One region of the Paenibacillus sp. NPDC058177 genome, then DNA from elsewhere that is predicted to be linked to it. Evidence: predicted binding sites of a transcription regulator. Region 1 holds the regulator's gene; each other region holds the start of a gene.
The links. Region 1 encodes LexA, which represses DNA repair genes until DNA is damaged. Its sites were predicted from a motif close to CGAACATATGTTCG; they were not measured.

Region 1 (10,143 bases):
AAAGGAGGAATTACTCATGGGTCAATATGCTGGAGGATACGGTTTGGGCACATCTACTGCTGCAATCTTGGTTCTTTTCATCTTGTTGGTTATCATCACTAAATCTTTCTGGCTTTAATTTGATTACGTCTCCATGTTCAAGCCGTCAGACAATGTCTGACGGCTTTTTGCATTTCAAATCTGCTGACACTGGGAGCTTAACGCCGTATAGTCACCCGAGTTCCAATTGGAACCAGCGCAGCAAGTGTCAGCACATCTTGATTAAACATTCGAATACACCCATGCGAGACCTGATGTCCGATGGAAGAAGGATCGTTCGTCCCGTGAATGCCATAATGCGGCTTGGAAAGTCCCATCCAGAATACCCCGAATGGGCCCCCGGGATTGGGCTGTTTGTTAATGATCGTATAATCTCCCTCTGGTGTTGTGGTCAGCATGGTTCCGATTCCAACAGGGAAACCTCTGACGACAGAATCGTTGTCCAGCAAATAAAGCATCCGTTGTGTCAAATCGACGATAATTCGGTAATTGGGCATAGGATCAGCACTCCTTTGATATCAGGATATGTGCGGAGTAGGGGTGCCGTTAATGCGAAGAGTTGTTGAAAATAAGAAGGTTATCAAAGGGTGAGAGTATGAATAAACAAAAGACTGCTCCGCGTAACGGAACAGTCTTCTAAATAGAGTCATTATTGATGAGTTAGTGGACATCCCGGAACAATCCGATGACCTTGCCCAGAATGCTTACCCGATTCAGGCGCAGTGGCTCATAGGACGGATTCTCTGGCTGGAGACGAATATGATCGCGTTCCTTATAAAAGGTCTTGACGGTAGCTTCATCGTCTTCAGTCATAGCGACAACAATATCACCGTTATCTGCGGTTTGCTGCTGGCGCACAATGACATAATCGCCGTTCATAATACCAGCATCGATCATACTGTCACCAAGAACAGAGAGCATGAACACTTTGTTGTCACCAACGTAATGCGTTGGGAGCGGGAAATAGTCCTCGATGTTCTCCGTTGCGGTGATAGGCACCCCGGCGGTAACCTTACCTACAACAGGAACACGAGTAATCGTCTGGGCAAATTGATGGACATTCTCCGAGTCTTCCTGGCCAAGCAGTTCAATGGCACGCGGCTTTGTCGGATCCCTGCGGATCAGGCCTTTCTTCTCAAGACGGTCCAGATGACCGTGCACCGTGGAACTGGAGGCGAGGCCTACAGCTTCCCCGATTTCCCGTACGGAAGGAGGATAACCCTTGCTGCGGACTTCGTTACGTATAAATTCCAGGATCGCCAGCTGGCGACTCGAAATCTTTGACATCAGAATCAACCCCATATAGTAATGTTTGGGAAAATTATAACATAGAACTGTCGTTCGCACAAACATAAGTTCTAACGTTATCAATAGTTTAAGAGAAGCGAACAAGGATGAGAACAGTAGGGAGAATGGTATATTCAATAATTGACTAGTACGTTGAGGAAATGAGCAAGATCGGCAAGGGAAATAAGCACATCAGGATCATTTTTTGCAACCAAAAAGGCAATTTAATAAGAGGGGAACAATTGTTCGAAAATAGTATTGATCAAAACACATGTTCGTGTTATATTGTTTTTGAAAGTAAGAACAAGTGTTTGGAGGATGATGAATCATGTTAAAGTACAGTACATACCATAGCATCTATGACGAGGGTACAGAAGTTAACTCTGCAGGACAAACTTTAGGTTCCGGAATAATAAATAGAATTCAAGAAATCACCAAGGTGCTGTCGAAAGGATTAAGTCCGTTGTCTAGAACATTTAACTTCTATAAGATAGCTCTTTTTTTGCTGCTGATTGTTGCAGGATTTACTGTAGTAGGTAATGTGTTTGCTGGTCCCGTCAATCTTGCGAAGCAAGAGAAGAAGATTGTTGTTGCACCTGGAGACACACTCTGGAGCATTGCTCTCAAGAATAAACCGGCCAAGATGAAGACAGCCGTATATATAGAAGGAATTAAACGATCGAGCCAATTGACCGACAGTCATATTCGAGCAGGAGATATTATAACAGTGCCGTTATTTTAAGAACTTCATGATCATAGATAGGAACATCAGAGAGCTTGCAGGGGGTAAACCTTGACAAGCTCTTTTTCTCATGGCAAAGTTAGAATGAATTTATTAGGGAGGCGAAATCTTTGGATATAGATGTATTGGTTGCACGAATTAATGAACTGGCACGCAAGCAGAAGAGCGAAGGCCTGAATGAAGAGGAAACGGCTGAACGCGCTAAGCTCCGTGAAATTTACCTGGGTAACATCCGCCGTAATTTTCGGTCCCAACTGGATACCATTGAATTCGTAGATAAATAAGCGCTGAACAAGGAGCAGAGGCTTCGTATGAACCCTCTGTTTCTTTTCATAGATATTTCAGGATGACTAGGGGGAAATGACATGGCCCGTTCTTGGGAAAGAATGGTTCAACGCAATTCACAGCAACTCAATAAGCAAAGAAAGAAACAGGGGAAGGATGCTATTCATTCCGCGAACTCCACTACAAAGACCAGCGATGTATTCAAGGGTCGCAATATCGTATTGCCCGTTGCTCTCGTTGCGCTAGGTGTGCTGTATTGGATCATCGGCACTCTGGATCAAAGTGGAGGTAGCGTCTTCATGCACTGGCTAGGCGTTGGGTTGTACTTGCTGCTGGCAGTTATGCTGTATTTCCGTCGTCCTTTCCTGAAGGTAGAGCGGAACAGATTATCCACTATCAAATTCAACCGCGAACGTTGGCTGCCTGCTACCGATATTGAGAAAATCACAGTCTCGCGTAGTGCTGTCACGATTAAGTATAAAGGCAAACGTACCACTTGGATGTTCTCCAAGCTGATTAACCGTTATGACACGGCTGCGATGGGCGAACGACTGCAAGAATTCGGTAAGGTCAACAACATTCCGGTAGAGCAATTGTAAACAATAGAGAGCAGTTCACTTCAGGGAGAGGGAGTTACTTAAATGCCGATTACCGCTGTACTGTTTGATTTGGACGATACGCTGCTTTGGGATGAACGCAGTGTTGAGGAATCGTTCCTTTCCGCTTGTGAGGGTGCAGGAGACGCTGTGGATCCCCATGAGTTGGAAGCTGCTGTACGTAGAGAAGCCAGAGGTTTGTATGAATCCTATGAGACTTTTCCGTTTACCAAAATGATTGGGATTAACCCGTTTGAAGCGCTTTGGGCCAACTTCAGTGCTGGTGAGCAGCCTGAATTCCGTCAGTTGGAACAGCTGGCACCGATCTACCGCAAAGAGTCTTGGCGCCGGGGGCTTGCATCGCTTGGTGTAGATGACGAAGTCCTTGCTGAGACGCTCGCGGCCAAGTTTGCATCTGAACGCCGCAGCCGTCCTTATATGTACGAAGAGACCTTGCAGGTATTGGATCAGCTACGCGGAAAAGTGAAGCTGTTGTTGCTAACCAACGGTTGTCCTGCCCTTCAGCAAGAGAAACTGGACGGGGTGCCGGAACTGATTCCTTATTTTGATCATATTGTGATCTCTGGCAGTTTTGGCAAAGGCAAACCGGATACTTCGATTTTCGAGCATGCCCTTGGCTTGCTGGACATTGCGCCGGAGCAGGGCATCATGGTCGGTGACAAGCTGACTACCGATATTCTCGGCGGCTTGAGTACAGGACTTACGACCGTCTGGATTAACCGTACCGGTAAGGACAAAGATCCGGCGATTACGCCGGACTATGAAATCGGACATCTAGCGGAGCTGCTTCCGCTGGTACAAACTCTGTAAGGAACTTTTTTGTATAGAGCCGCCTCCTGAAGTAGATTTTCTACGGATGGGGCGGCTTTTTCTATTACTAGTATGTTAATGAAGCAGTCTTTCCTTCCTGAAAAAATGTAAATAATGTGTATAATAGAAAGAGAATTATTACACCGAGGGCTCCATGCAGCAATGTTTGATGCTATAAAAGATGAATAAAAGAGATTAACAAAAAGCGAGTAGGAACGGAAGGGAAGATTGGAACTGTAGGAGCGATGGCGTTCGTCTGAAAGCTTTCCGAAGGAAAGCTAGCATCGAAAGCATAAACTGTCACCGGATTCCAACCGCCATAAGCGGTACAAATGAAAGAATTCTGGGGACAACAGTGACCGAAAGTCCAAACTTCACCGGAGTGACGCCGAGCCTTACGTTCGTATCTTAAACTCATCTTACATAGCAACTCTAGTAATAAGATAACCATTATATCAGGAGGGCTTCAGATGTTGAACCCGAGGAAAACGGTCTCATTATTAGGTATTGTATTCACATTGCTACTGGCAGGCTGCGCCTCCGGAACAGGTGGGGGAGGGCATGCCGGTCATTCTGTAGATATGTCTATGGAGCCGATCAAAGTAGAACTGGACTGGAGTCCGGCTGAAGTTACAGTGAGCAGTCCGGTTACATTCGAAGCTACGGTAACCAAGGAAGGTAAACCTGTGGATGATGCCAGGGAAGTGCTTTTTGAAATCGTCAACAAAGAGGGTAAGACTGAAAAAATGGAACTAAAAGGCTCTTCGGCAGGAGACGGGAAGTACACCGCAGAAGGAACCTTTGCCGAGGAAGGGCTTTACAATGTGACCTCTCATGTAACCGCACGGACACAGCATTCCATGCCAAGCAAGGAGCTTTCCGTTAAGCCATTGCCATAATTACGATAGCATGACTTGAACAGCGATGAATCGGCAGAGACGGAAGGAAGACTTTCCGAATTCCCTTTATTCTGCTAAACTTACTCTAATGTTTTACTGGGGGGATAGGAACGTGGCTAAATATACACTTGCAGAGAGCTTACAGCAACGCATTTTGATTCTTGATGGCGCAATGGGGACCATGATCCAGCAGGTCCCGCTTACTGGAGAAGATTTTGGTGGAGAAGAACTGGACGGTTGTAATGAAATGTTGGTGCTTACAAGGCCAGAAGTTATTCAGACGATCCATGAGCAGTACCTGGAAGCAGGTGCTGATCTCATCGAAACCAATACATTTGGAGCTACATCAGTCGTTCTTGCGGAGTATGATATTCCGCAGCGGGCACGTGAGATTAACCTGGCAGCCGCCAAACTGGCGCGCAATGCTGTCGAAAAGTATGAGACTCCAGATCACCCGCGTTATGTAGTTGGTGCTATGGGTCCTACAACGAAGACTTTGTCGGTAACCGGCGGTGTCACGTTTGCGGAACTGGTGGACAGTTATGAGGAACAGGCAGTTGCCTTGATCGATGGTGAAGTCGATGTGCTGCTGCTAGAGACCTCACAGGATACCCTGAATGTTAAAGCGGGCAGTATCGGCATCCGTAATGCTTTTGAGAAAACCGGTATTACACTACCTGTTATGATTTCGGGTACGATTGAGCCGATGGGCACAACGCTCGCTGGGCAGAATATCGAAGCCTTTTATATTTCACTGGAGCATTTAAAACCGATCTCTGTTGGCCTCAACTGTGCGACCGGACCAGAGTTCATGCGCGATCACATCCGGACGCTGTCGGATATTTCATCATCTGCCATCAGTTGTTACCCCAATGCGGGTCTGCCGGACGAGAACGGGCATTATCATGAATCGCCGGATTCGCTTGCCCGCAAGATTGGTGCTTTTGCCGAAAAGGGCTGGCTGAATATCGCGGGCGGTTGCTGCGGAACGACACCGGAACATATCCGGGCTATGGTTGAGGAATTGTCGAAATTCCCGCCCCGTGAGCTGAACGGCACTCATCCGCCCGCTTTGTCGGGGATTGATCCAGTCTATGTCGAGGATGGTAACCGTCCTTACATGGTTGGAGAGCGTACGAATGTACTGGGCTCGCGGAAGTTCAAACGTCTGATCGTGGAAGGGAAGTATGAGGAAGCTTCTGAAATTGCCCGGGCTCAGGTCAAGAGTGGTGCACAGGTAGTTGACGTCTGCGTACAGGACCCTGACCGTGACGAGAGCGAAGATATCAAGGAATTCTTGGAGCTTGTGGTCAAGAAGGTTAAAGTTCCGCTGATGATTGACACCACAGACCCGAAGGTTATTGACCTTGCCTTGCAGTATTGCCAGGGTAAAGCGATCATTAACTCCATTAACCTTGAAGATGGTGAAGAAAAATTCGAGCATGTTACACCGTTGATTCATAAATATGGTGCTGCTATTGTTGTCGGAACAATTGATGAGAGTGGGCAGGCGATCAAGGCGGTCGACAAGCTGGCGGTAGCGAAACGTTCCCATGATCTGCTCGTGAACAAGTATGGTCTGTCATCGGAAGATATAATTTTTGATACGCTGGTCTTCCCGGTTGGGACAGGGGATGAGCAGTACATCGGTTCCGCGAAGGAGACGATTGACGGGATTCGCATGATCAAAGAAGCCTTGCCTTCTGTTCATACGATCCTCGGGATCAGTAACGTTTCATTTGGTCTGCCTGAAGCAGGGCGTGAGGTGTTGAACTCTGTGTTCCTGTATGAATGCACTAAGGCTGGACTCGACTACGCTATTGTGAATACCGAGAAGGTGGAGCGTTATGCTTCCATTCCCGAAGCTGAGCGGATCTTGGCTGAGCAACTGATCTACAATACTAACGATGATACGCTGTCTGCTTTTGTCGCTGCCTTCCGTGGCAAGAAAGTCGAGAAAAAGGAGAAGATCTCCAATCTCTCGTTGGACGAGCGTCTGGCTTCTTATGTGGTTGAAGGAACGAAGGAAGGTCTGATTCCCGATCTGAACGAGGCGCTGACTAAAGCGTCGCCGCTGGAGATTATTAACGGCCCTCTAATGGCCGGAATGTCTGAGGTCGGAAGATTGTTTAACAACAATGAACTAATCGTGGCTGAGGTGCTGCAAAGCGCGGAAGTCATGAAGGCTTCGGTTAGACATCTGGAGCAGTTTATGGAGAAGGACGAGACTGCGGTAAAAGGAAAGATCATGCTGGCCACCGTCAAAGGGGATGTGCATGACATTGGCAAAAACCTGGTGGAGATCATCCTGTCCAACAATGGTTACCAGATCGTCAATTTGGGTATAAAAGTACCACCGGAAAACATCATTGAGGCGTTCCGGCGTGAAAAAGCAGACGCTATCGGCCTCTCTGGCCTTCTGGTGAAGTCAGCTCAGCAAATGGTGCTGACCGCACAGGATTTGCGGAACGCTGGTATCGATGTGCCGATCATGGTCGGCGGTGCCGCGTTGACACGCAAATTTACCAAGACTCGCATTCGTCCAGAATATGATGGACTGGTGCTGTACGCCAAGGATGCCATGGATGGACTGGACATTGCCAACCGGCTCATGAATCCGGAGGAGCGGGCCAAGATTGAAGAAGAGGTTCGTGCCGAAGCTGAAGCAGGGGCTACTGTAGCGGTGAAGACAGAACTGCCGAAGCTGACCCGTGCGGTTCGCTCGAATATCTCACCAGATGCTCCGGTCTTTACGCCACCGGATCTGGAGCGTCATGTCCTGCGCAATTATCCGCTGGGGCATATCGTTCCTTATGTGAACATGCAGATGCTGCTGGGTCACCATCTTGGACTTAAGGGTTCGGTGGAAAACTTGCTCGCTGCAGGGGACAAGCGTACAGTGGATCTAAAGGCGACCGTAGATGATATTCTGCATCAGGCGATGGTGAACGGGACGATTACACCACATGCGATGTACCGTTTCTTCCCGGCCCAGTCTAAGGGCAATGATATTCTGATCTACGATCCGCAGGATACCTCCAAGGTGCTGCATACCTTTACCTTCCCTCGCCAAGGGGTTGAGCCATTCTTGTGTCTGGCCGACTTCTTGAAGCCTGTGGATAGCGGTATTATGGATTATGTAGGATTCCTTGTAGTGACGGCAGGACACGGCGTTCGCGAAATGTCCACGGAGCTGAAGGATAGAGGAGATTATCTGCGCTCCCACGCACTGCAGGCAGTTGCTCTAGAGGTGGCGGAAGGTCTGGCGGAGCGTGTCCATCATATGATGCGGGATACTTGGGGCTTCCCAGATCCGGCGGATCTGACCATGAAGCAACGTCATGGCGCCCGTTATCAAGGAATTCGTGTTTCCTTCGGGTACCCGGCCTGCCCGGATCTGGAAGATCAGGGGCCGCTGTTCAAATTGATGTCTCCTGAAGATATCGGCGTTGAGCTGACCGAGGGCTTCATGATGGAACCGGAAGCTTCTGTATCTGCGATGGTATTCGCGCATCCTGAAGCGCAGTATTTTAACGTAGAGAAGCAGTAATTTCTTCTTGATGATAGCCGGAATGAGGGTGATTATTAATCCTCCCCGGCGAAGCCTCCCGGTTACGGGAGGTTTTTTGCTGGAATAATAGAAGAACGGCTAAGACACAATGCACAGAAAGGAGGAGAGCTATGGAAATATACTTCTTAGGAACCAATGCCGGGGTGCCGACCTTACAAAGAAACGTGACTTCGATTGCCTTGCGTCTGATGGAAGAGCGGCGCAGCTTCTGGATGTTTGATTGCGGAGAAGGGACACAACATCAGGTTCTTCGCTCTCCGCTGCGACTCGGCAAGTTGGAGAAGATCTTCATCACTCACTTGCACGGTGACCATTTGTTCGGATTGCCTGGATTAATCTCCAGTCGCGGCTATCAAGGAGGTACTGCTCCACTTACTGTATATGGACCTCCGGGGTTGAAAGATTATCTCGAGATCTCGTTGTCCGTTAGTCAGTCCCGTATCCCTTATAAGCTGGAAATCGTGGAGCATACCGGGGGAGTTGTGTTCGAGGACGCAAGCTTCCGTGTGGAGGCGGGCCTGCTTGAGCACCGGATTGATAGTTATGGATACCGTGTAACGGAAAAGGACAGCCCCGGCAGCCTCAATACAGAACGTCTGCTAGGCTATGGACTTAAACCGGGTCCCCTGTACGGCAAGCTGAAGAAAGGGGAGGCCGTAACAACACCGGATGGGTTGGTCATCCAACCTGCTGATGTTGTTAACGAGCCGAAGCGTGGTCGCATCGTAACAGTGCTTGGAGACACAAGACCCTGTGAGGAAGCCCTTCGCCTCTCACTGGATGCCGACCTGATGATTCATGAAGCCACCTTCGCACATGATCTGGCAGAAATGGCTCATCAGTATCATCACAGTACGGCAAGGCAGGCTGCGGAGACTGCACGCGACGCCGGAGCACGTTCATTACTTCTAACCCATTTCAGTTCCCGGTACATTTCATTTGATGAACTGGCTCCGCTTCAGGAAGAGGCGCAAGCCGTCTTCCCGGAGACGTTACTAGCCGAAGAGTTCAGCACATTTCCAGTGTTTCGGAGAGCGCCCGGAAAATAATTATTTTCCGGGAAAGCGCAGGAACTGACAGCCTTGTCCAAAAAATGCCGGAACCCAATCCGGGTTCGATTTGGGTCGACAAAGTGCGTTGAAATATAAAGTCTTTATGGTGAAAGTTGTATTGGAGTAATCTGGAAGCCTTATAACATAAGGGAATATTTAATTCATTGTATGATTAATTCACATCATTAAATATAGTTCTTGCCATTGACAAAGGAGAAGCTATGAATAAAATCTCAGGATTGCTAATTGATCTCGATGGAACCTTGTATCATGGTCATACGATGATTGCGGGCGCGGATACCTTGATTGCTGGCTTAAGAAAAGCGAATATCCCCTTCTTGTTCGTGACCAATAATTCTTCGCGTACAGCGGAGGACGTAGCGACACATTTGCGAGGTATGGGAATTGAAGCCAAGGCTGATGAAGTATGCACTTCCTCGCTGGCGGCTGCCCGCTATATTGCCGAGGAATCGCCAGGGGCATCCGTGGCGATACTTGGAGAAAAAGGCTTGCACCAAGCTTGTGAAGAGGCGGGTCTGAATATTGTGACAGAATCGCCCCAGTATGTCGTTCAAGGAATCGATCGTTCCTTTACATATGACAAGCTGGCACAGGCCCAGCGCTGGATTTTGGGTGGTGCCCGATCAGTACTGACGAACCCGGATCTGATGCTGCCAGGTGATGGCGGAATCATGCCAGGTGCAGGAACGATCGGGGCTGCTATTGAAGCAGCCACCGGGGTTGCTCCAGTAGTTATTGGCAAACCGCATTCCCACCTGATAGCATATGCAACAGATCGGCTGGGGATTGAGCCCGGAGATGCTATTATGGTTGGAGACAA
Region 2 (10,143 bases), 200 kb from region 1:
TTTTTGGAGTATATGTCCCCGTGGTCACTCCGTTCAATACAGCCGGTGAAGTTGATCTGGATTCGTATGAGCATTATGTGAACAACATCATTAAGCATAATATTCAGGGTCTGGTTGTAAACGGAACCACTGGCGAATCGCCGACGGTTACCGTGGAAGAATTTCAGCTCCTGGTCAATGCATCCCGTGAGCTTTTAAAGCAATCCTCTATCCCGCTTATGGTTGGTACTGGAACGAACGATACCGCATCCACTGTAAAACGTACAGAGTTGGCCGGTCATTTGGGCGCAGATGCCGCACTCGTTGTAGTTCCTTATTACAGCCGTCCCTCGCAGCAAGGCATTATTGAGCATTTCCGCAAGGCTGCAGAGGTTGGCGTACCGATCATGGCCTATGATATTCCCGGAAGAACCGGTGTTGGCATGACTGTCGATACAGCACGGACGATTCTGGAGATGGACAATGTTGTTGGTCTAAAAGACTGCTCAGGTTCGCCACTGCTGGTCACCGAGCTGACCAAATACGGCTCCAAGCCCATTCTGTGCGGCGATGATCAGCATTTCTTGGATATGCTGGGACGCGGCGCTGCTGGCGGAATGCTGGCTTCGGCGAATGTACGTCCGGCAGAATTCATCGAGATCTACGAGTATTTTGCTTCCGGACAACTCGAGCAGGCCAAACAAGCCTTCGAACGCCAGACTCCACTGATCTCTCTGCTATTCAAAGAATCCAATCCCGCTCCCATCAAATGGCTGCTTAGCCATACTGGAGTCATTGGTTCCGATACCCTTCGCCTTCCGCTGATGTCCATCAGCACCGGGCTGCAGGAAGAACTTCGTGCGTATCAGGCCGGAGCGCTTGTATCCGGGTTGTAACAGTTACGCAATCATCCATATTGAAAGGCTGCCCGCTCCGTTTCTAACGGCTGAAGGCAGCCTTTATTTTTTCTTGAGCGTACGTAATCCGTCCTCATATTTTTGTAGATAATCTGTCAGTGTAATCTTGCGGCACAGCTCCGCGAGCAGATTGTAAGGAATGGCCGCTGGATTTTTGAAGCGTATGCAGCTTTTTCCCATATCAAGTTTAGTCTGGACATGCTTCGGGTACTCTTCCTGAAACCAGGTCAGCACCTCGGGAAAGATATATATGCCCATATGATAAAAAGCGATATGATTCTTCTGGGAAGCTAAGCTGATAAACGGTAGGGGCTCCTCGGGCTTGGCATGATAACCAGATGGATAGATGCTGTGTGGGACGACATAACCGATCATGTCATAGCCCATAGTCTCTTGGAAGCCTTCCGGCAGATTGCCTAATACCGTCTTTCTCAGCGCCTTTATGGCCTGCTTTCGCTCCTCTGGCAGTTGATGAATATAGTCCTCCGGACTGCTGGCATCATACTTCATTATGTACCCTCCATTCTCGTAACTTCAATTGTGACCATCCGCTCTATCATACCAAACCTTGTACCAAACTAAAAATAACGATTAATTGTACACGGGCTACTATTTGCGTAAAAAAGAGCACCAAAAAAGCGGAGGATTACTCCCCCGCTTCTTCAAACTGTATACGTATTAAGACTAGTCGACAATTTCAGCAGTATCGCCATTGTTGGCACCGGCTGCATTGGCTTCGTCCGTATCAATGTGCATATCCAGTGCAAAGCTGTCGGATACACGCGCAATTACGTTCTCCAGCACGAGACCGCGCTCGCCGCCAAGGCGAACCTTCAGCAGTTGCTTGTCAGCGATGCCCCAAGCTTCAGCATCGGAAGTATGAAAATGAATATGGCGAGCTGCCACAATAACGCCGGTTTCCAGTTCCACTTCGCCAGCAGGGCCCTTCAGGGTAATGCCCGGTGTGCCTTCGATATTGCCGGATTCACGAACAGGAGCCTTCACGCCAAGCGCGAATGCATCAGTACGGGACACTTCCAATTGGGAAGCCGGACGAGCTGGTCCAAGAATTCTTACTTTGTCAAATTTGCCTTTGGTGCCGATTACCGCTACAGTTTCATTCGCAGCGAATTGGCCGGGTTGGGAGAGGGGTTTGAACTCAGTCAATTGGTAGCCTGGGCCAAACAAAGCCTCCACGTGCTCTTGCGTAAGGTGAATATGTCTAGCCGACACACCTACGGGTACAGTCTTGCTCATTGTAAGTCACTCCTTGAATTTTCTCTAGTATCTGTACAAGCCACAGAACATTATACAACTAAATACCCAAAACCTAAAGGAACCTTGTCACTTTTTAAGATAATTTCTTGTATTGGACACATAGAGAAACAATAAATTCCAATGCTGGACTACGCTTGCTCCCCCTTTGAAGGCAAATTCTCTCCTAAAAAAGTCATAGCGTTCCCGTACAACCACCCGCTTACAAGCTCTTCAGGATAATGCCGGAGCAGAAGCTCCGCAAACTCAGGGTATTTTCCCGGGTGCTCCAGCCCCTCCACCCATGTGTCAATTCCGTCAAAATCCGAGCCGAACATCAGAATCCGTTCCCCGCCAAGACTGCATACATGTTCAATATGCTTCAGCAGGTCTTCTTGTCCAGCCTTCCCCCGATCTTCTACAAACCATGGAAAAAAGGTCAGTCCCATTCTTCCATCCATTGCAATTAGAGCTTTAATCTGTTCATCAACCAGATTGCGTGGATGTCCACATATCGCCGCTGCATTGGAATGAGAGGCAATAAACGGCCGATCGCTCAGCTCTGTAAGCTCCCAGAAACCCGATGGAGAGAGATGCGACACATCCAGCAGCATTCCGCTTTGATTGCACCACTCCACGAGCTTCCTGCCTTTTTCCGTAAATCCTCCATTTCGTCGCTCAAGTACCCCATCTGCAGCCCAGTTAGCATAATTCCAGGTGACCCCCAGAAATCGCACACCTAACTCAAAGCAAAGCTGGGCATAGAACAGATTGCCCTCCAGACCGTCTACGCCCTCCACAGAGAGCATTCCTGCGCTAGTCGCTCCAAGGACCTGACTTCCCACTTCCTCTTTCCAGCGAAGCCACTGCAAGCCTCCTGACCTTACTACTTTTTCACGGAAAAGATCGATCTGACCCAATATCCGCTCAAACCCCAGCTTCCCCCTGTGCTCCGACAAATAGATAGCAAAACATTGCAGATTCACATTCCCTGCTGCCAGCCGCTCGGCTGTTACATCCAGACGCGGATCGTTCCGAAAGTCAATATCGCCGAAATTCTGCATTTTACTCAGTACATCGCAGTGGAAATCTGCCACTTTCATGTCTGCTTTCCTCACAGCATTCCCCTCACTTTCTGCTGCCACCTTCCACTTTCCTGACGATGGAGCCTCCTTCAGATTCTATGCCGAGACCCGGGGTGTTATCTGTAAATATGCAGCAAAAAAGCCTGTTTACCAAAGTAAACAGGCTTTAAACAGATCAATCTCTATTATCTCGGTTCAACAATAAGTTTAATCGCCGTCCGGTCTTCTCCATCAATAACTATGTCGGTAAAGGCAGGAATGCAAATCAAATCAACACCGCTTGGTGCCACAAATCCCCGGGCGATGGCTACAGCTTTCACTGCCTGATTCAGTGCTCCAGCTCCTATTGCCTGCAATTCGGCCGTTCCACGTTCACGAAGAACACCTGCTAATGCACCGGCGACGGAATTTGGATTGGATTTAGCTGATACTTTTAATACATCCATGTAAGTACCTCCCCTGGGAAAAATGATGGTGTTCTTCCACTCTGTAGATGTTATTCGCGGGAGAAGAAATAATTCCTTCTTTTTGCGGGCTACTTCTACTCAAATTGGTACAAAAGATACTCTTTTTCGATATAAAAAAGATCACACTTCATCCTAAAACGTTGCTTTCGCCCGATTCATCTTACATTTTGACCGTTCCTCTTAATCCATGATCCAATCGCCTTCGCGCATGCGGATCTTCTCCAGTTTGGTAGCCGCTCCAGTAGCCTCGTCCAGTTCTGCAAATAAACCGTGCAGCTGCCACTTCCCTTCGTCCACGACGAAGCGTGACGGAAGCTGCGTCTTGAATTTGTATAGGACCGCTTCTTTTTCCATACCCAATATTCCTTCTCTTGAACCAACCATGCCGGCATCGGTCAAGTACGCAGTTCCCCCAGGTAAAATTACATCGTCATTGCTCTGCACATGCGTATGGGTCCCGACAACGATCGACGCACGTCCATCCATGTGATAGCCCATGGCAATCTTCTCGGAGGTCGCTTCCGCATGGAAATCAACCAGGATGCATTTGTGCTGTCTGCGCAGCTCTTCCACAATCTCATCGCCCGTGCGGAACGGACAATCGATAGCCGGCAAAAAGGTGCGTCCCTGCAGGTTCACAATCGCTAGTTGCTTGCCGTTAGCTTTTACTACCGTATATCCACGTCCTGGTGTGCCGGGAGGGAAGTTCGCCGGACGAATCAGCCGGGGCTCATCGTCAATAAACTCAAAGATATCACGGTTATCCCATGTATGGTTACCCATCGTGATGCCGTGGACACCCCAGTTGAAGAATTCGTTCGCAATAGCCGACGTTATCCCGCGACCAGCAGCCGCGTTCTCACCGTTGACGATAATGATGTGGGGTTGGTATTTGCTTTTCAGGGAAGGCAGCATTTCACGTAACGCTTTTCTTCCGGTATTGCCGACGATATCACCAATAAATAGTACTTTAATAAGACTCTCCTCCTAGACTTGCACTTGGTTTGAAACTCGTATTTACAGAAAAATGGCCCCGTTTGGGGGCCACTATTCTTCATTTGCTTATTTAGCGTATTCTACCGCCCGAGTCTCACGGATTACAGTGACTTTGATATGTCCCGGATAATCCAGTTCATTCTCAATCATCTTCGTAATATCACGAGCCAGACGGAAAGCTTCCGCATCGTCAATCTTCTCAGGTTGTACCATTACGCGAACCTCACGGCCCGCCTGAATGGCGTATGATTTCTCAACACCTTCGAAAGATTCGGAAATTTCTTCAAGTTTCTCCAGACGCTTGATGTACGTTTCCAGTGTTTCCCGACGAGCGCCAGGTCTTGCTGCCGACAGAGCGTCAGCCGCACCAACCAACATTGCAATCACCGAAGTGGCTTCACAGTCACCATGGTGGGACGCAATACTGTTGATAACTACCGGATGTTCCTTGTACTTCTTCGCCAGTTCGACGCCGATTTCTACGTGTGAGCCTTCTACTTCATGATCCAGCGCTTTGCCGATATCATGGAGCAATCCGGCACGTTTTGCAAGCACGATGTCTTCCCCAAGCTCACCGGCCATAAGCCCTGTCAGATAAGCGACCTCCATGGAGTGCTTCAATACATTCTGTCCATAGCTTGTACGGAATTTCAAGCGGCCCAGAATCTTGATCAGGTCTGGATGCAAGCCGTGAACACCCACCTCGAAGGTAGCCTGCTCACCGTATTCACGAATCCGTTCGTCCACTTCTTTGCGGGATTTCTCCACCATCTCTTCAATGCGGGCTGGATGGATACGTCCATCTGCAACCAGCTTCTCAAGTGCCGTACGGGCCACTTCGCGACGGATTGGATCAAATCCTGATAGAATAACTGCTTCCGGCGTATCATCAATAATGAGGTCAATACCGGTGAGAGTCTCCAGTGCCCGGATGTTGCGGCCTTCACGACCGATAATCCGTCCCTTCATCTCTTCATTCGGCAGCGTAACAACCGAGACGGTTGTCTCCGCAACGTGATCAGCTGCACAGCGTTGAATGGCGAGCGTAATGATCTCGCGGGATTTCTTATCCGCTTCTTCCTTCGCCTGCTGTTCGATTTCCTTGATCATTTGTGCGGTTTCGTGGCGAACTTCCTGTTCTACATTGCTGAGAATAATGCTTCTTGCATCGTCGATGCTCAGATTGGAAATACGCTCCAATTCAGTAACTTGGTTCTTGTAAATGACATCAATTTGTTGTTGGGTTTCATCGATTCGTTTCTCTTTGTTAGCTACTTGTTCTTCTTTTCGCTCGAGCGATTCCATTTTTTTATCCAGCGATTCTTCCTTTTGCAGCAAACGTCTCTCTTGTCGTTGGATTTCGTTCCGACGTTCACGAGTTTCTTTATCAGCCTCGGTACGGATTCTGTGGACTTCGTCCTTAGCTTCCAATACCGTTTCCTTCTTCAGCGCTTCTGCCTCTTTCCTCGCGTTTTCCACGATGACTACGGCTTCTTTCTCAGCGCTTGAAATTTTAGCTTCTGCAAGGGATTTACGAATAAAATAACCGAACCCAAAGAATAAGGCAGCTACAACGAGAACGATAATGATCCAGGCCCAAGTTGGCATCTGTTCACCTCCTCGTTGGTTCCTCCAAGGTATGCCTTGGGAATTTGTGCAGTTGTTCAACTATCCGTTTCATCACCATACAAAAAACCGGTAACCTCACCGATTGCCATACTGCACATGCTGCACATGCACACTGCCCGCCATATCCGGCGATTACATATCATATGAGTTGTATGCGAACCGCAAACAGAATCACCTTTTTGGGAAGGAAAAAGGGTTCTTACTTTTGCCGATTCATGTTATATTTTATTATTTATAAAAAGACATTGTCAAGAGAGCTCATCCCTTAAGTAAAGTCAAGTCTAGTAATCCATGAAGTATGGATCCTCTTCTTGCCCTTCTGCATTCTCTTCTTCGAGCAAGATGTTGATCACCTGGCGCACCATTTCTCCCGGAAAACCGCGCCGCATAAGGAAGGCTCCCGTCTTGCGCCTTTTGTCGACGACTTCCCCGCGAATCATATTCCACTTCTTGCGTCCTGTCTGGAGTGCACTCGCCAATTCGTCCTCAGGGCTGATATTCTCCAGCGCTTCTGCAATCAGTGACTTATCGATTCCTTTCTCACGCAGCTCCTGCCGAATCCACATCTTACCCTTGCGCTGGTTCGTGAGGCGCTGCTCCGCCCACTGCTTGGCGTACAGCGGATCATCAATAAAACGTTCCTCCTGCAGCCGCTGCACCACTTCCGCAATAATAGTCTCTCCTATTTCCTTCTGCCGTAAACGGCGGGCCATTTCCTGCGCAGTTCGCGGCTTGCGCTCCAGATAGCGGAGACCTTCTACATAAGCACGCTGGCGCTCATCCGCAACTACAATCTCCTCCAGATCAGCCTTGATAAAAGAATTGCCCGTGATCATCCGGTATTTAATCATGACATCTTCATGAACGGTCATCGTATAAGGGCCGAAATGAATGATGTAGCGGTGATCCGACTTCTTCTGCCGCTCTACCCGCGTGATTTCAAGCACCCCATCATCCGGAAAATCAGATAACGCCTGCTCCTCCTGCTCTTCCGGCTCCGAATCAAGTTGTATAACCATGTTGCTTGTCACCTCATTGCAATTATCGTATACCTTCTTCAACGTCTTATGATTATGAAAAGACACCCTGTCATGTCGTTCACAGGGCGCCTATACTTAGCGAATATTCAATTCAGACTATTCGATTTCCATCAGCAGATTTTCTTCTTCTTCCTGCTCTGCTGCAATCTCAGATTCACTTGGAGCAGCCACAATCGTCGTCAGATTGCTGGCTTCACGAATCTTGTTCTCAATTACGAGGGCGATGTCCTGATGTTCTTTCAGGAACTGCTTAGCGTTCTCCCGTCCCTGACCAAGACGTTCGCCTTCATAGGAATACCAGGCACCACTCTTGTTTACGATATCCATCTCTGTACCGATATCCACAAGACTGCCTTCCTTGGAAATCCCTTCACCGTACATAATATCAACATCCGCCTGCTTGAACGGAGGCGCTACCTTGTTCTTAACAACCTTGATTTTCGTCCGGTTACCCACAACATCGTTGCCCATCTTGATGCTCTCTACGCGACGTACATCAAGTCGAACGGATGAATAGAATTTCAGAGCCCGGCCACCAGGAGTCGTCTCAGGGTTACCGAACATAACACCAATCTTCTCACGAAGCTGGTTAATAAAGATCGCAATGGTGTTCGATTTGTTGATCGCACCAGACAGCTTCCGCAGAGCTTGAGACATTAGACGAGCCTGCAGACCTACGTGAGAATCTCCCATGTCGCCTTCAATCTCTGCCTTTGGCACCAAAGCTGCCACGGAGTCAACAACAATGATATCTACCGCTCCACTGCGGACAAGCGCTTCAGCAATTTCCAACGCCTGTTCGCCTGTATCCGGCTGCGAAAGCAGCAATTCATCTATGTTCACGCCCAGCTTGTTAGCATATCTCGGGTCAAGTGCATGCTCCGCATCAATAAATGCAGCTTGTCCCCCAAGCTTTTGTACTTCTGCAATTGCATGAAGCGCAACTGTGGTCTTACCGGAAGACTCCGGTCCGTATACTTCGATAATACGTCCCTTCGGAAATCCGCCAATCCCCAATGCGATATCCAGTGCCAAAGCTCCACTAGGTACAACTTCCACTTGCATGTGGGTGGATTCGCCTAGTTTCATTACAGAACCTTTACCGAATTGCTTTTCTATTTGACGAAGCGCCATCTCAAGCGCCGCACGACGATCTGACAATCAGACCACTTCCTTCACTGTTGTTTATAATATATATAATAACGTGTTTTGAAGACCTTGCCAAGCTTTTTTTCGAACATACATTCGTTTTTTTTGACTTTCGGCCTATCTCTCCCTTTTATTGTAAGCCCCCTTCCGGTTGCAAATAATAAGAGCTTCGCGGCCAGGAGAATCATCTTACCCTGATTCTCAAACAAAAAACCGCGGCATAGAAAGCTCTGCGCCACGGTTCTTCCGTATGTGTCAATTATACAACGTCTTCCAAAGAGATTACAAGTCGGAGCCTTCCAGCGGAGTCTCCACCTGCCGCTCCTCCAGCCTGCGCCAGAGACGATACAGCAGTGCTTTTACCGAACGCAGCCGGATATTCTCGCGTGTACCCTGCAGATTCAGCTCATACACTTCAGTCTGGCGGTTCCGCTCGGCAATTCCGATAAAGACGAGTCCCACCGGCTTGCGTTCAGAATAACCCGGTCCGGCAACGCCGGTAACCGACAGTCCGAAATCGCTGTCGGCAATCATTCTCACCTGCTCGGCCAGCACCTCAGCAACCTCACGGCTAACGGCGCCCGGAGCATTGGTGCCCTCCAGAAAATCACTCGGTACGTTCAGGAGCTTCTTCTTGATATCGTTAGAATAACAAACGATGCCACCGGCGAACATCGACGCGCTGCCGGGAATATTCGTAATGCTTTCCATCAGCAGGCCGCCAGTGCAGCTCTCCGCCGCACTCAAAGTCAGCCCTGCATCCGCCATCCAGTCCACAATCAATTGTTCCAGAGGTACGTCAATGTTCGCATACATATGTTCCGGAAGGATATCCTTGATCTGCTTTTCCAGAACATCCAGCTTCTTCAGCGCGTCATGCTCTGAAGGGGCCTTGGTGGAAATGCGGACCGTCACCTCGCCCTCCTTGGCATAGGGAGCAATCGTTGGATCCGTCTGATTGCGGATCAAATCAATCAGCTTGTCCTCCAGCAAGGATTCACCGATACCGGCAAACTTGAGCATTTTCGAGTAAATCGGCATTTCGTCCGTCAGCGCATGCTGCAGTAGCCATGGTTTGGCCTTGTCCGTGAACATTGGCTTCATCTCACGCGGAGGTCCAGGCAGAACAATATAATACTTATCCTCATGCGCCAGAGCTACGCCCACGGCCAAGCCAATCTCATTGGGAAGTGGAGTTGTGCCTTCAATAATCAAAGCTTGCTTGCGGTTGTTCTCTGTCATTACGACCTTACGTGCGTCAAAAAAGCGCTGTACATGATCCATGGCCAAAGTATCGATATGCAAACCACGACCCAGCGCCGCAGCCAGAGCGTCTTTGGTAAGATCGTCTTCGGTGGGGCCGATACCGCCGGTGAAGAGGATCAGATCCGCACGGCTCCGGGCAATTTCGATCGCTTGCTGCAGGCGGTTGCTATTGTCTCCGACTACCGTCTGAAAATAAACATCGATTCCTAGCGCAGCAAGCTCCGTTGATAAGAACTGGGCGTTGCTGTTGACGATCTGGCCGAGCAAAAGCTCAGTGCCGACTGCGATGATTTCTGCTTTCATAACGGGCTGAAGCCTCCTGATTATATAGAGTGAACCGTTCGATTATTATGCTTTATGG
Region 3 (10,143 bases), 1.3 Mb from region 1:
CGGACGATGATATTGAACTGGCGGACGCCTTGGAGAAAGTGATTGCCGATCCAGCCTACCGTTATGAGCTGTCACGGTCAGCCTGGGAGAAAGCTAAAAGCCGTTACTCCCTTACCCGGGTTGCCAATGAACTTAAAAAAACCTATTTGCAGCATCAATCCGGAAAGAAGGGTTGAGCGTGATGATCCCTTTCCGGTTTCTGCATGCTGCGGATTTGCATCTGGACAGTCGTTTTGCCGGTTTGGCTCATCTGCCGGCCGCTGTCCGCTCCTATTTACGGGAGTCTACCTTTGCCGCCCTCGGGCGGCTTATCTGTTTAGCGATAAAGGAAAATGTTGATTTTGTCGTCATCAGCGGGGATATCTATGATGTGTCGGATGCCTCTTTGCAAGGACAGCTACGATTCCAGGAGGCCCTGAAGGAGCTAGGAGAGCAGGGCATCCCTGTATTTCTGATTCACGGGAATCATGATCCGCTGGATGGTCCGCGTCTGGTTGTCGAAATGCCGGAACATGTAACGGTATTCGGAGGGGATGTGCCGGGATATGCCACAGCTCACCGCCGCAGGGACGGACAAGAAGTCGCTATTGTAAGCGGTATATCCTATCCTACTGCCAAGGTTACCGCAAACACAGCAGTGACATTTAGCCGGAAGCCAGGCAGTGAGCTGTTTCATATTGCCCTGCTGCACGGGAATGTGGACGGCGATCTCCAGCATGAGACGTATTCACCGTGCAGCCGCAAGGATCTGATTGGTCAAGGGTTTGACTATTGGGCGCTGGGCCATATTCATAAGCGCAGCATTTTATATGAAAAGCCTTATATCGTTTACCCCGGAAATATTCAAGGACGTAGTGTCAAGGAGACCGGCCCAAAGGGCTGTTATGTGGTTGATGTGAGGGAGAACGGAGAAGCGGCGCTGCAGTTTCACGAGCTGGATGTCGTCCGTTGGCAGGTGACTGAGCTGTCTATCGACGGCATGGAACATGAAGCACAGTGGGTCGAGGCGGTGGAGCGGAGGATTGAAGACATCCGGGAGGCAGATCCGCATCTGATGACTGTCGTCCGGTTCCGTCTGACGGGCAGGGGGAACGTTCATCGCCTTCTGGCAGAAAAAGGGGCAGCTGCGGATTTACTGAGCGAACTTCAGCGGCGTGAAGCGCTCCGGGCAGAGCGGAAGGAATATCCAGGTCTGGTATGGACAGAAGGTTTTGCCGTGGAATCTGGACTTGCAGTAGACCGATCGCGGTTGCTGCAGGAGGATAGCTTTCTGGGCGAAATGCTCCGATTAGCTGAAAAGGGTGAAGGTGAGGGTTCACGGGAAGAGCTGGAGGATATGATTAGCAGCGCAATTGCGCCATTAATGGAGAACCGTGAACTGCGCCGGCTATTGTCACAGGTCAGCGAAGAAGAGAAACTGGACTGGCTCAGAGGCGCGGCAGAGTTGGGCATTACGCTGCTGAGCGGACTGGAAGGTGCCGGTGAAGCTGAGGGTGGCTTCCGTGAACAGCCTGACGGAGGGCGATATGATGAAGATTGAGCAATTGCAAATCAGCGGCTTCGGCCGGATTCAAGGTCGCGAGTTGGCACTGAGTGATGGTGTTACGGTGCTGTATGGCCAGAACGAAGCCGGGAAAAGCACGACACTCCAGTTCATCCGTGCGATGCTGTACGGGATTCCTGGACGCAGTTATCCCACAGAACGTTATGAGCCTTCCCATGGCGGGGTTCATGGTGGAGTGCTTAAGGCTCGGGACCGGGAGGGCGGACTATGGCAAATCCGCCGTTTTGCTGGAGGTGGAGAGGGGCAAGGACGGGGTGAGAAGCTGAATGTTACCGTGAGCCGGGCAGACGGGACGACGGAAGAACTAGGTCAGGCAGAACTGGAGCGTCATCTGCTTGGTGGTGTATCCCGCAGTATGTTCCGCCAGCTGTTTGCCGTGTCGCTGGACGAGCTGCAGGAACTGGCTGCGCTGCAATCTGATGAGATGAGCAGTTATTTGTTCCATGCCGGTATGGGCGGCGGTGGTGAAATTATGCGGGCGGAGCGCCGGCTGGTGCAGGACGCGGAAAAGCTCTATAAGCCGAGAGGCAAGGTTCAGGAAGCAGCGAAGATCTTGCAGTCAATCGAAAAGCTGGAGCAGCAGATGGCGGATAGCCGCTCTTATCTCCCGCGTTACAACGACAATACGTCGTCACTTGAAGAGACGGAAGCTCAATTGGCCAAGGTCGAGGAACGGCGCGACAGCACTGGCGCCAGATTGATTATGCTGCGCAAGGCGCTAGAAATTCGCGATGTATGGCTGCAATGGAGTGCTGCCCGTCTGGAATTTGCCGGATTGCCGCAAATTCAATCTTTTCCGGAGGAAGGGGCGAACCGCATTCAGGAGCTGGAAGCCGAGATTCGAGGCGCGGCAGCAGCTGCCGAACGGATTGAGCGGCTGCAAGCGGAACTGACAGCAGAACTGGAACAGAATCCCCCAGACCCTGTGCTGGTAGCCCAAGGTCCGGTGCTGGAGCGACTCGACCGTCGTCGTAGCATCTATGAGGACCGCCGTCTAGAACGCCAGCGGCTTACAGGGGAGCTTGATGGGCTGCTGGCGCATATACAGCGCATCTTGCGGAGCATTGATCCTGCGTGGACTACAGCAGAGCTGGCGACATTCTCCGGTGCGGCGGGTGACCGGGAGGCGGCGCGGCGCTACGCTGCGGCGTTCGCGAGCTATGATCGCCGCATGGAAGCCCAGGGCGCAGCACGCCAAGCGCTGCGTTCCCGGCTTGCGGCTGCGGCAGCATCGCTGCAGGCCGCGGAGCGGGCCCTGGCGCGCGAGCAAGCGGCAGGCGCCGAAGTCTTCGCCGCGCTGCGACCGGCCAGCGCGCGGGAAGTGCTGCAGCTCTGGGATGAGCTGCAGCAGGCCGCGGAGCGCTGGCGCGAGGCGAAGCTGCACGGCTTGCAGCACGGCGCGGGGAGCGATGAAGCCATGCGGGCCCGCATGGCTTCGCTCTACCGGCGCCTGCTGCTGACCGGTGCAGCCCTGACCGCGCTGCTGCCCGCGGCGCTGTGGCTGACCGGGGCACCGCCGGTCAGCGCCTGGATCGCGCTCGGCCTGCTGGCCGCGGCCGATCTGGCCCTGTGGGCCGGCCTGCGCGGAGCGGGCCGGCGCAAGGCGTCCCCGCCATGGTATGGCGGGGACGGCGGAGATGCAGCCGCCGAGATGCTGCGGCTGCGGGGGCTCTTGCTCTCCGGGGCGGAGCCGGAGAGTGGCCCAGAGGGACGACCGCTGCGCAGGTCGTCCGGAGGCCCTGCCAGCCCTGACGCAAGCGGGCTGGAGGCGGGCATGAGGGAGCTGCGCAGGCTCATGGATGCCTGGACCGCCTGGCGGCAGAAAGTGGATCGCGCCAGTGATGAGCGCGAGGCCTGCCGCACCGAGATGGAGAGCCTTGCCGGGCAGGAGCAGGCACTTGCTGCTGAGATGCGCCAGGAAGAAGCGGCCTTCACCGAGACGGCTGGCCGATATGAAGCCTGGCTGCGAAGCCATAAGCTGCCGGAGGGTCTGTCGCCGGAGGGTTTGCCAGAGATCTTCAGTGCTGTGGAGCAGGGGAATGAACTGCTTCAACAGCAGAGCAAGCTCCATCTACGGCTTGCACAGCTGGAGGCGGAGTGCGTAGCCTTCGAGGATGAGGTATTGGCTCTTATGGAAGAAGCGGGTTCCTCAGTAGAAGAAGTCGCTGCCTCTGCTTCGCAGCCCGAGATGCCGGGATCGGAGAGTGGAGAGCGGGAAGAATTGGCCCGGATGATTCCCGGCTGGCTGGAAGCCAGGAAGCTCGCTTGGGACGGGCTCAAAGCAGAGCTGTTGCGGCTGGATGATCTAACTTCCAGGCTGAGATCGGCAGAGGGAGAATATGAAGAGGCCCAGCTGCATTTGGAGCGGCTGAATCAGCGCCGCCTAAGTCTTTTGGAGCAAGGAGGCGCTGAGGACAGCGAGGAGTTTCTGCGCCGCTCGGCGGCAGTTCAGCGCCGGGGCGAATTGGAAGGGAACCTTCGCCAATGGGAACTGGCCATGTTCGGTGGCTGGAGTCAAGAAGGAACTAAGGAACTGCTTGCTCTACTGGATACGCTGGATGCTTCGGCGTTGGAGCAGGAACGCTCAGCTGCAGAAGAGCAGGCTGCAACGTCAGAAGAAGAGCGCAGTAGTCTCCTTCAGCGACGAGGGAAGCTGCTCCAGGAGAGAGAATACCTGAAGGAGCGCTGTCTAGAAGACACGGTTCTCCAGCAGCTGGAGGAACAACGGTCCGCACTTCGTCTCATTGCAGGGCAATATGCGGTGACCGCAATTACTGCGGAACTTATCGGCAGGACGCGGAGAATTTACGAGCAGGAGAAACAGCCGCAGGTGCTGCGGCTGGCCTCGGTCTATTTTAACAAGCTGACTGAGGGAGAGTACCTCAGAGTGGTGATGACTCTGGGGCATAAAGAGCTCAAAGCGGAGCATCGGACAGCGGGACTGCTGGATAGCGGACTGCTAAGCCGCGGAACTGCGGAGCAGCTCTATCTGGCATTGCGGCTGGCCCTGGCGGAGACGATGGCTCGGCAAGCCTGTCTCCCATTACTGTTCGACGATCTTTTTGTTAATTTTGATGAACAGAGGCTGCATGCTGCGCTCTCATTGCTTGGCGAGCTGTCGGCGACCCGACAAATCGTAATGATGACCTGTCACCGCCATGTCGCGGAAGCTGCTGGGGTGCTGATTCCTACGGCTGCTGTTATTTCCGTGTAATTCGTGAAGCTGGCTTCAGCTTGGCTAAAGAAGTCTCATCTCTGCCAGATTCGGGCTTCGGCCCTTCTGGTGGCGGGGAGATAGGGGTGCGCATCAGCTTGAATCCCCATACAAGTGCTAGACCGCCGAAAATGGGATAAAACACGGATAAGAGAGAGCTGAATCCGAATTGGCTAAATAGGTAGCAGGTTAACATGAGCAAAGCGATAATTACATCTTGGGATAAGGGCAGCCTCTGTTTTAACTGCGCGGTAACACCGTAAATATCCGCCACAAATGTGCTGAAGATTTCAAGGAAGATTAGCAGCAGGTAGATCGTTTGGACCACGGCTCCAAGTCTAAATGCGATGCTGCCCATTGGAATTTCGTACTGCATGATTCCGGGCATTTGCGAGCTCATGGCAAAATGCGCTGCCAGCAGTAAGAGACCTATTCCAGCCCCGCCCAGTATACCGCCCCGCAGCAGGGCCTTCTCGTCTTCTGTCTCCCGGGCAAGCGGTACAAGAACAGCCTGTGCCATCCCCAGGTTAAATGCTGTATACAGTAATGGAGACAGCCAGGCAGAGAACGTGCTGGTGTCCGTCTGGAGAAACAGAAAATATTCAGCGCCCGGTTGATGCATCGTATTAATCACAATAATCAGAGAAAGAGCCAGCATGAGTGGAACAACGGTGCTGTTCATGTGGAGGATACCAGAGATGCCTCGTGTCAGCAGCAGATAAGACCCTAGGATGGTGAGGATTAGTCCAGCCTGATAATGAAAACCCAGGTGCTCCTGAAAAATGGCTCCCGCACCGGCAAGCATAATGCTGTTTACGCCAATCAGAATCACCATGGTGAACAGGCTGATTATACTGCCTGTCTGCTCGCCAAAGAGGTGGCGGTTGAAATCCTCATAAGAATTCGCCCGGATCCGCCGGGCGAGCACCATCATTTTGGTGCCAAGCCAAATAAACAGTATAGTGGAGCACAGGATCGTGATCAGTGCCCAATGACCGTAACGGGTAAAGAAGCGGAGGATTTCTTGCCCGGTGGCAAATCCGGCCCCTACGATAGTGCCAATATAAGTGAATGCGATCTGTAAGGTGCGAAGATGGGTTTTCACAGCTTTCCTCCTTGTTTTTGGGATCCTCTGTCAGGTGCTTGAATGATGTATCACAACAGAGGTGCCTTGAGAGTGGTTATTTTGGAGCGGTAATGGAGCAGCGGATTGCAGGATTGCCTTGTGTACTCTATATAGTACAGGTTATGATGAGGAACAGAAGGACATGACTTCTGACGTATTCCTTTGTGTGGAGTGCGCGGGAAGATATGGATTATATAAGTGTATTGGAGGTTCAAAGTCATGGAAGTGTTGAAAAAGCGGATTTTGGAGGAAGGTATCGTCGTTTCGGATCAGGTGCTTAAGCTGGATGCTCTATTGAATCACCAGGTAGATCCCGAGCTGACGATGGAGATGGGACGGGAGTTTGCCCGGAGATTTAGCGATAGCGGGATTACTCGTATAGTAACCGTGGAATCCTCCGGAATTGCCGTGGCATTTGCCACCGCCTTGGTTATGAATGTACCGCTCGTCTTTGCACGCCGCAAAAAAACACTGCTGGCCGATCCCGATGCGCTGTGTGAGAGAGTCCCTTCGTTTACCAAGGGAATAGTTACCGACATTATGCTTTCCCGTCAATTTGTTTCGCCAGAGGATAAGATTCTGTTTATTGATGATATCATCGCTAATGGAGATGCGGCGCGGGGATTGATCAAAATTATTCAACGTTCCGGTGCAGAATTGGTTGGCTTAGGAGTCGTTGTGGAGAAGAGCTTCCAGGCAGGAGCGCGCACCATCCGCGAACAAGGTATTCGTCTGGAATCCTTAGTCCGGATCAGTTCCCTAAATGAAGGAACAGTTGTCTTCGAAGACTAGAAGGCAGTGGAAACAAAACACAAGCCTATTTTCCAAACAACTTCTTTTCACCCTATGATTTTTCCTTTATAATAAAGCTTAGACATAGGAGAGGAGGCGTCACAATGGGGAAAGAACCGGTGACAGAGCAATTTTTTATTGATAAATTAACCGAGGCCAAGGATCACTTCGAGCGTGCGCTGGATTGCAAACATACGGAGTTTGACGATCTGTACCCCTATATGATTGAACATCCTCAGTTTTTTTGGTACAAACGCTATGTAGCTTGGTCGGAGTTGTTGACCATTACAAGCTTGTGTGAAGAACTGACCTACGCCTGGAGAGAGAAGTTTACGGCGAACCAGGTAGAGTATTTGGAGCAACGTGTGATGTCCGCTAAAGTTCTCGATTTCTGGTTTGAGAAGAATGAAGCGCTGATATAAGGAACAGACACAGGAATAACGGATTTACGAGCAGGAGACCCAGGTGAATTCTCATTTGGGTCTTTGTTTTATGAAAGGAATTCGGATAAGCTATCGTAGAAGGGGGAATGACCATGATTAGCGATGAACAGCTAGATGCCTACCGCATCTCCGGTGAGAAAGTACGTGTGGTACGCGACGGCATTGCCAGCAACGATATTAGAGGAATCGTACTGGCATGGGACGAGTCTCAAGTGATGATTCGCCGCCCTAACAGAAATGTGGTCAAGCTTGATCGAAATTACTTGATTCAGCCTGCCAAGGAACCGAGAAGAGATCCCGATAATATATAGTAATGTATAACCTAAACAGCTCCCTGGCCAATCATCCTGGCAGGGAGCTGTTCTGTGTTCCGGGGAATTCCACAGAGATTATATAGATAAAGCTAACTGTACCACATCTTCTTCTCGGGAGACCATAGAGGAGTCCGTAGCAAGGCCGAGATAGGCACGCATACGAAGCATCATCTCTCTTCGGAAACCGGGCCAGAGGATATTCATCTCTCCGATATACCCTCTGCAATTGTATTGTGCTTCTACACCACGTTGATCCTGACGCACGGTGTTGATCTTCAGATGGCGGGAAGTCAGCTCACGATTCACCTCCTGCAACATTAACGAGGCCTTCTTGGCAGCGCCGGATACAAGCTCTATATAGAGCTGAGGTGTCTTGAACAGACCGCTCTTGCTGATAACCCGACAATCGCGTTCAAATACTTTATGGATAAATGTTAGCAGCAGGTAGCTTCTCACAAGGGACAGTTCATCTTTGGTAATTTCTTCGGTTGAATTGGAGTTGTTACGCTTAGTAGTCGCCATTATAAATCACCTCATTTATAGTATGCGAACCTTTGTTCTCATTATACATCTTTTCCACTAATAAAAGCAATAATTATACAGAAAATGTTGAGTGACATCATTTTTAAAAATTAGTTGACGATGATCATATTTGCATGGTAAGATATCTCTTGTGTCCAAGAGAATGTGGACTTCATAATATGCGGTCGTGGCGGAATTGGCAGACGCGCACGGTTCAGGTCCGTGTGGTAGCAATACCGTGGAGGTTCGAGTCCTCTCGACCGCATCAAGTTAGTAATCAAAGAGCTCTTGAATTTGTCCTTGTGGCAATTCAGGGGCTTTTTGCATAATCGGAATAGTAGACATTACAAAACTAAGGGAGGGTGGAGATGACTCCGCTTCAAGAACGCGAGGAAGGACCACAGCATAAAGAACTGCTCAGCCGTGTCTGGATCAGGTTGGAAGACTGTTTCCGAGAAACGGAGCGTTCGACTTACCGTCTGTTGTATGAAACTGCTCCTGCTTATGTGCTTATTCTTGCTGCCAAGCGGCACGGCAATATCGTCATTAATGGCATGTTGTACCCGCTAACCCCTCATACCGTATATATCGTGATGCCCGGGCAGCGAGTGGAAACAACTTATGATTCAGATGGGGATCAAGTGCTGTATCGGTTTCATGTAGAAACGGATACTCCCGAAAAATATGGTGCTCAGCAGGGGCGTATATTGCCGGATCTGGCCCGGGTGAGCGTGAATGCAGACACACTGCTACTGTCTTTCTGTGAGAAAATAATTTTTCACTGGCATACGGACGATGCTGCGGACCGCTTTGTCAGTCAGGCGGGATTTCAGGAGCTCTTGCATCTGTTGTTCAAGAACCAAGGCCAACACGAGGCTGCGCTGGACCAAGTGTGTATGTATATAAATGATCATTTTCGAGAAGGGATCACGGTCGATCACTTGTCTGAGCTTGCCGGTATGAGCCGGTATTATTTCATGCGGTCATTTAAAGACCGATTCGGTCAAAGCGCTATGGATTATCTGACAGAGCTTCGTACGAATCAGGCTAAAAGTTTACTGGATGAAGGCCAATCCCTGCAAAAAGTTGCGGAAGAGGTCGGTTACAGGGATCGCCAGTATTTCAGCAGCCAGTTTAAAAAGCATGTAGGAATGTCGCCAAGTATCTATATTGCGAATCGAACCTGCAAAGTAGCAGCATATAGCTGGCCTAATGTCGGGCAACTACTTAGTTTACAGATCATTCCGTACGCTGCGCCAATTGATCAGACCTGGAGTGACGATTACCGCAAGAAATACCGTTTTGACATTAAGGTGCCTTTGGGACATGACTACAATTTTAATAGAGAAGCCTTATGGAGAGCAAGGCCAGATCGGATTGTTGCACTAGATGAAATGGTTCCCGATGAAGAGAAAAAGAAGCTTCGTCAGATAGCGCCTGTATTGTTCCTACCCTGGCACTCTTTAAGCTGGAGAGAGCATTTGAAAAGGACTGTCGAGTTTCTGGACCGGGATAAGGAAGCAGAGAGCTGGCTCGGCCGTTACGATAAGAAAGCTGAAGTCATTCGGGAGAATATTCCTTATTCGTTCAGGCAAGGTGGCCTGCTCATTCTAAATATCTTGCCAAGGGGATTTGAGGTTTGGGGAAAGCGTGCAGGTACAGTTTTGTACGACGATCTGCAGATCCATTGTGCAAGAGGCGTGGAACACATCGAATTTACTGAACAGGTTCAAGCAGGGCAGCTCGCATCATTCGATGCGGATATACTGCTTGTTAACGTAATGAAGGATGGGCAGTCGCTAATGAACTGGCAACGGCTTCAGCGGTCTAAACTTTGGCAGCGCCTGAAAGCTGTCCGGAACGGTCACGTGTATCAGACTTCGGGCCAAGCTTGGCTGGCTGAGCCGATTCTGGAGTATACGGCCAATCGGCATTATGATTTCTTGCAGGAGCTTGAACAACTATTTCGTGCACTATAGCCCGAGAAAAGTCGGCATCTTTTCATATTCCCGTTGCTGTAAGTGTGTTGTATAATGTCCTAGTCGATAATGATAATCAATATCATTATTAATTACAGTGACGGAGGGAATACGATGCATCAAACAGAGAGATCCAATGGCACAATACGGGGTGTCCATAGGGGGCAAAGCAGCTTTCGGAACATGGCA

Region 2: a site for LexA is predicted at 8,602-8,615, ahead of recA (recombinase RecA). Genes of this name have one in related genera too.
Region 3: a site for LexA is predicted at 8,001-8,014, ahead of ACFVU8_RS09930 (YhjD family protein). Genes of this name have one in related genera too.

Annotation. Positions count from the first base shown of each region.
Region 1 is NZ_JBHVVB010000001.1:744,216-754,358, forward strand. It holds gene ACFVU8_RS03515 (sporulation protein YjcZ) at 17-118, shown strand; gene ACFVU8_RS03520 (L,D-transpeptidase) at 198-536, opposite strand; gene lexA (transcriptional repressor LexA) at 700-1,326, opposite strand; gene ACFVU8_RS03530 (LysM peptidoglycan-binding domain-containing protein) at 1,655-2,068, shown strand; gene ACFVU8_RS03535 (DUF896 domain-containing protein) at 2,179-2,352, shown strand; gene ACFVU8_RS03540 (DUF502 domain-containing protein) at 2,434-2,952, shown strand; gene ACFVU8_RS03545 (HAD family hydrolase) at 2,995-3,780, shown strand; gene ACFVU8_RS03550 (FixH family protein) at 4,251-4,679, shown strand; gene metH (methionine synthase) at 4,768-8,229, shown strand; gene rnz (ribonuclease Z) at 8,361-9,299, shown strand; gene ACFVU8_RS03565 (TIGR01457 family HAD-type hydrolase) at 9,524-10,143, shown strand, end outside.
Region 2 is NZ_JBHVVB010000001.1:547,393-557,535, reverse strand. It holds gene dapA (4-hydroxy-tetrahydrodipicolinate synthase) at 1-875, shown strand, start outside; gene ACFVU8_RS02575 (DUF1801 domain-containing protein) at 939-1,406, opposite strand; gene pduL (phosphate propanoyltransferase) at 1,581-2,153, opposite strand; gene ACFVU8_RS02565 (dipeptidase) at 2,303-3,253, opposite strand; gene ACFVU8_RS02560 (stage V sporulation protein S) at 3,421-3,681, opposite strand; gene ACFVU8_RS02555 (TIGR00282 family metallophosphoesterase) at 3,883-4,677, opposite strand; gene rny (ribonuclease Y) at 4,765-6,306, opposite strand; gene ACFVU8_RS02545 (regulatory protein RecX) at 6,609-7,346, opposite strand; gene recA (recombinase RecA) at 7,464-8,528, opposite strand; gene ACFVU8_RS02535 (competence/damage-inducible protein A) at 8,799-10,085, opposite strand; gene pgsA (CDP-diacylglycerol--glycerol-3-phosphate 3-phosphatidyltransferase) at 10,131-10,143, opposite strand, start outside.
Region 3 is NZ_JBHVVB010000001.1:2,067,853-2,077,995, reverse strand. It holds gene ACFVU8_RS09965 (glycosyltransferase family 4 protein) at 1-176, shown strand, start outside; gene ACFVU8_RS09960 (metallophosphoesterase family protein) at 182-1,540, shown strand; gene ACFVU8_RS09955 (AAA family ATPase) at 1,482-4,778, shown strand; gene ACFVU8_RS09950 (YkvI family membrane protein) at 4,765-5,883, opposite strand; gene ACFVU8_RS09945 (xanthine phosphoribosyltransferase) at 6,124-6,696, shown strand; gene ACFVU8_RS09940 (hypothetical protein) at 6,801-7,118, shown strand; gene ACFVU8_RS09935 (hypothetical protein) at 7,232-7,450, shown strand; gene ACFVU8_RS09930 (YhjD family protein) at 7,529-7,975, opposite strand; tRNA gene ACFVU8_RS09925 (tRNA-Leu) at 8,157-8,240, shown strand; gene ACFVU8_RS09920 (helix-turn-helix domain-containing protein) at 8,344-9,954, shown strand; gene ACFVU8_RS09915 (ABC transporter substrate-binding protein) at 10,069-10,143, shown strand, end outside.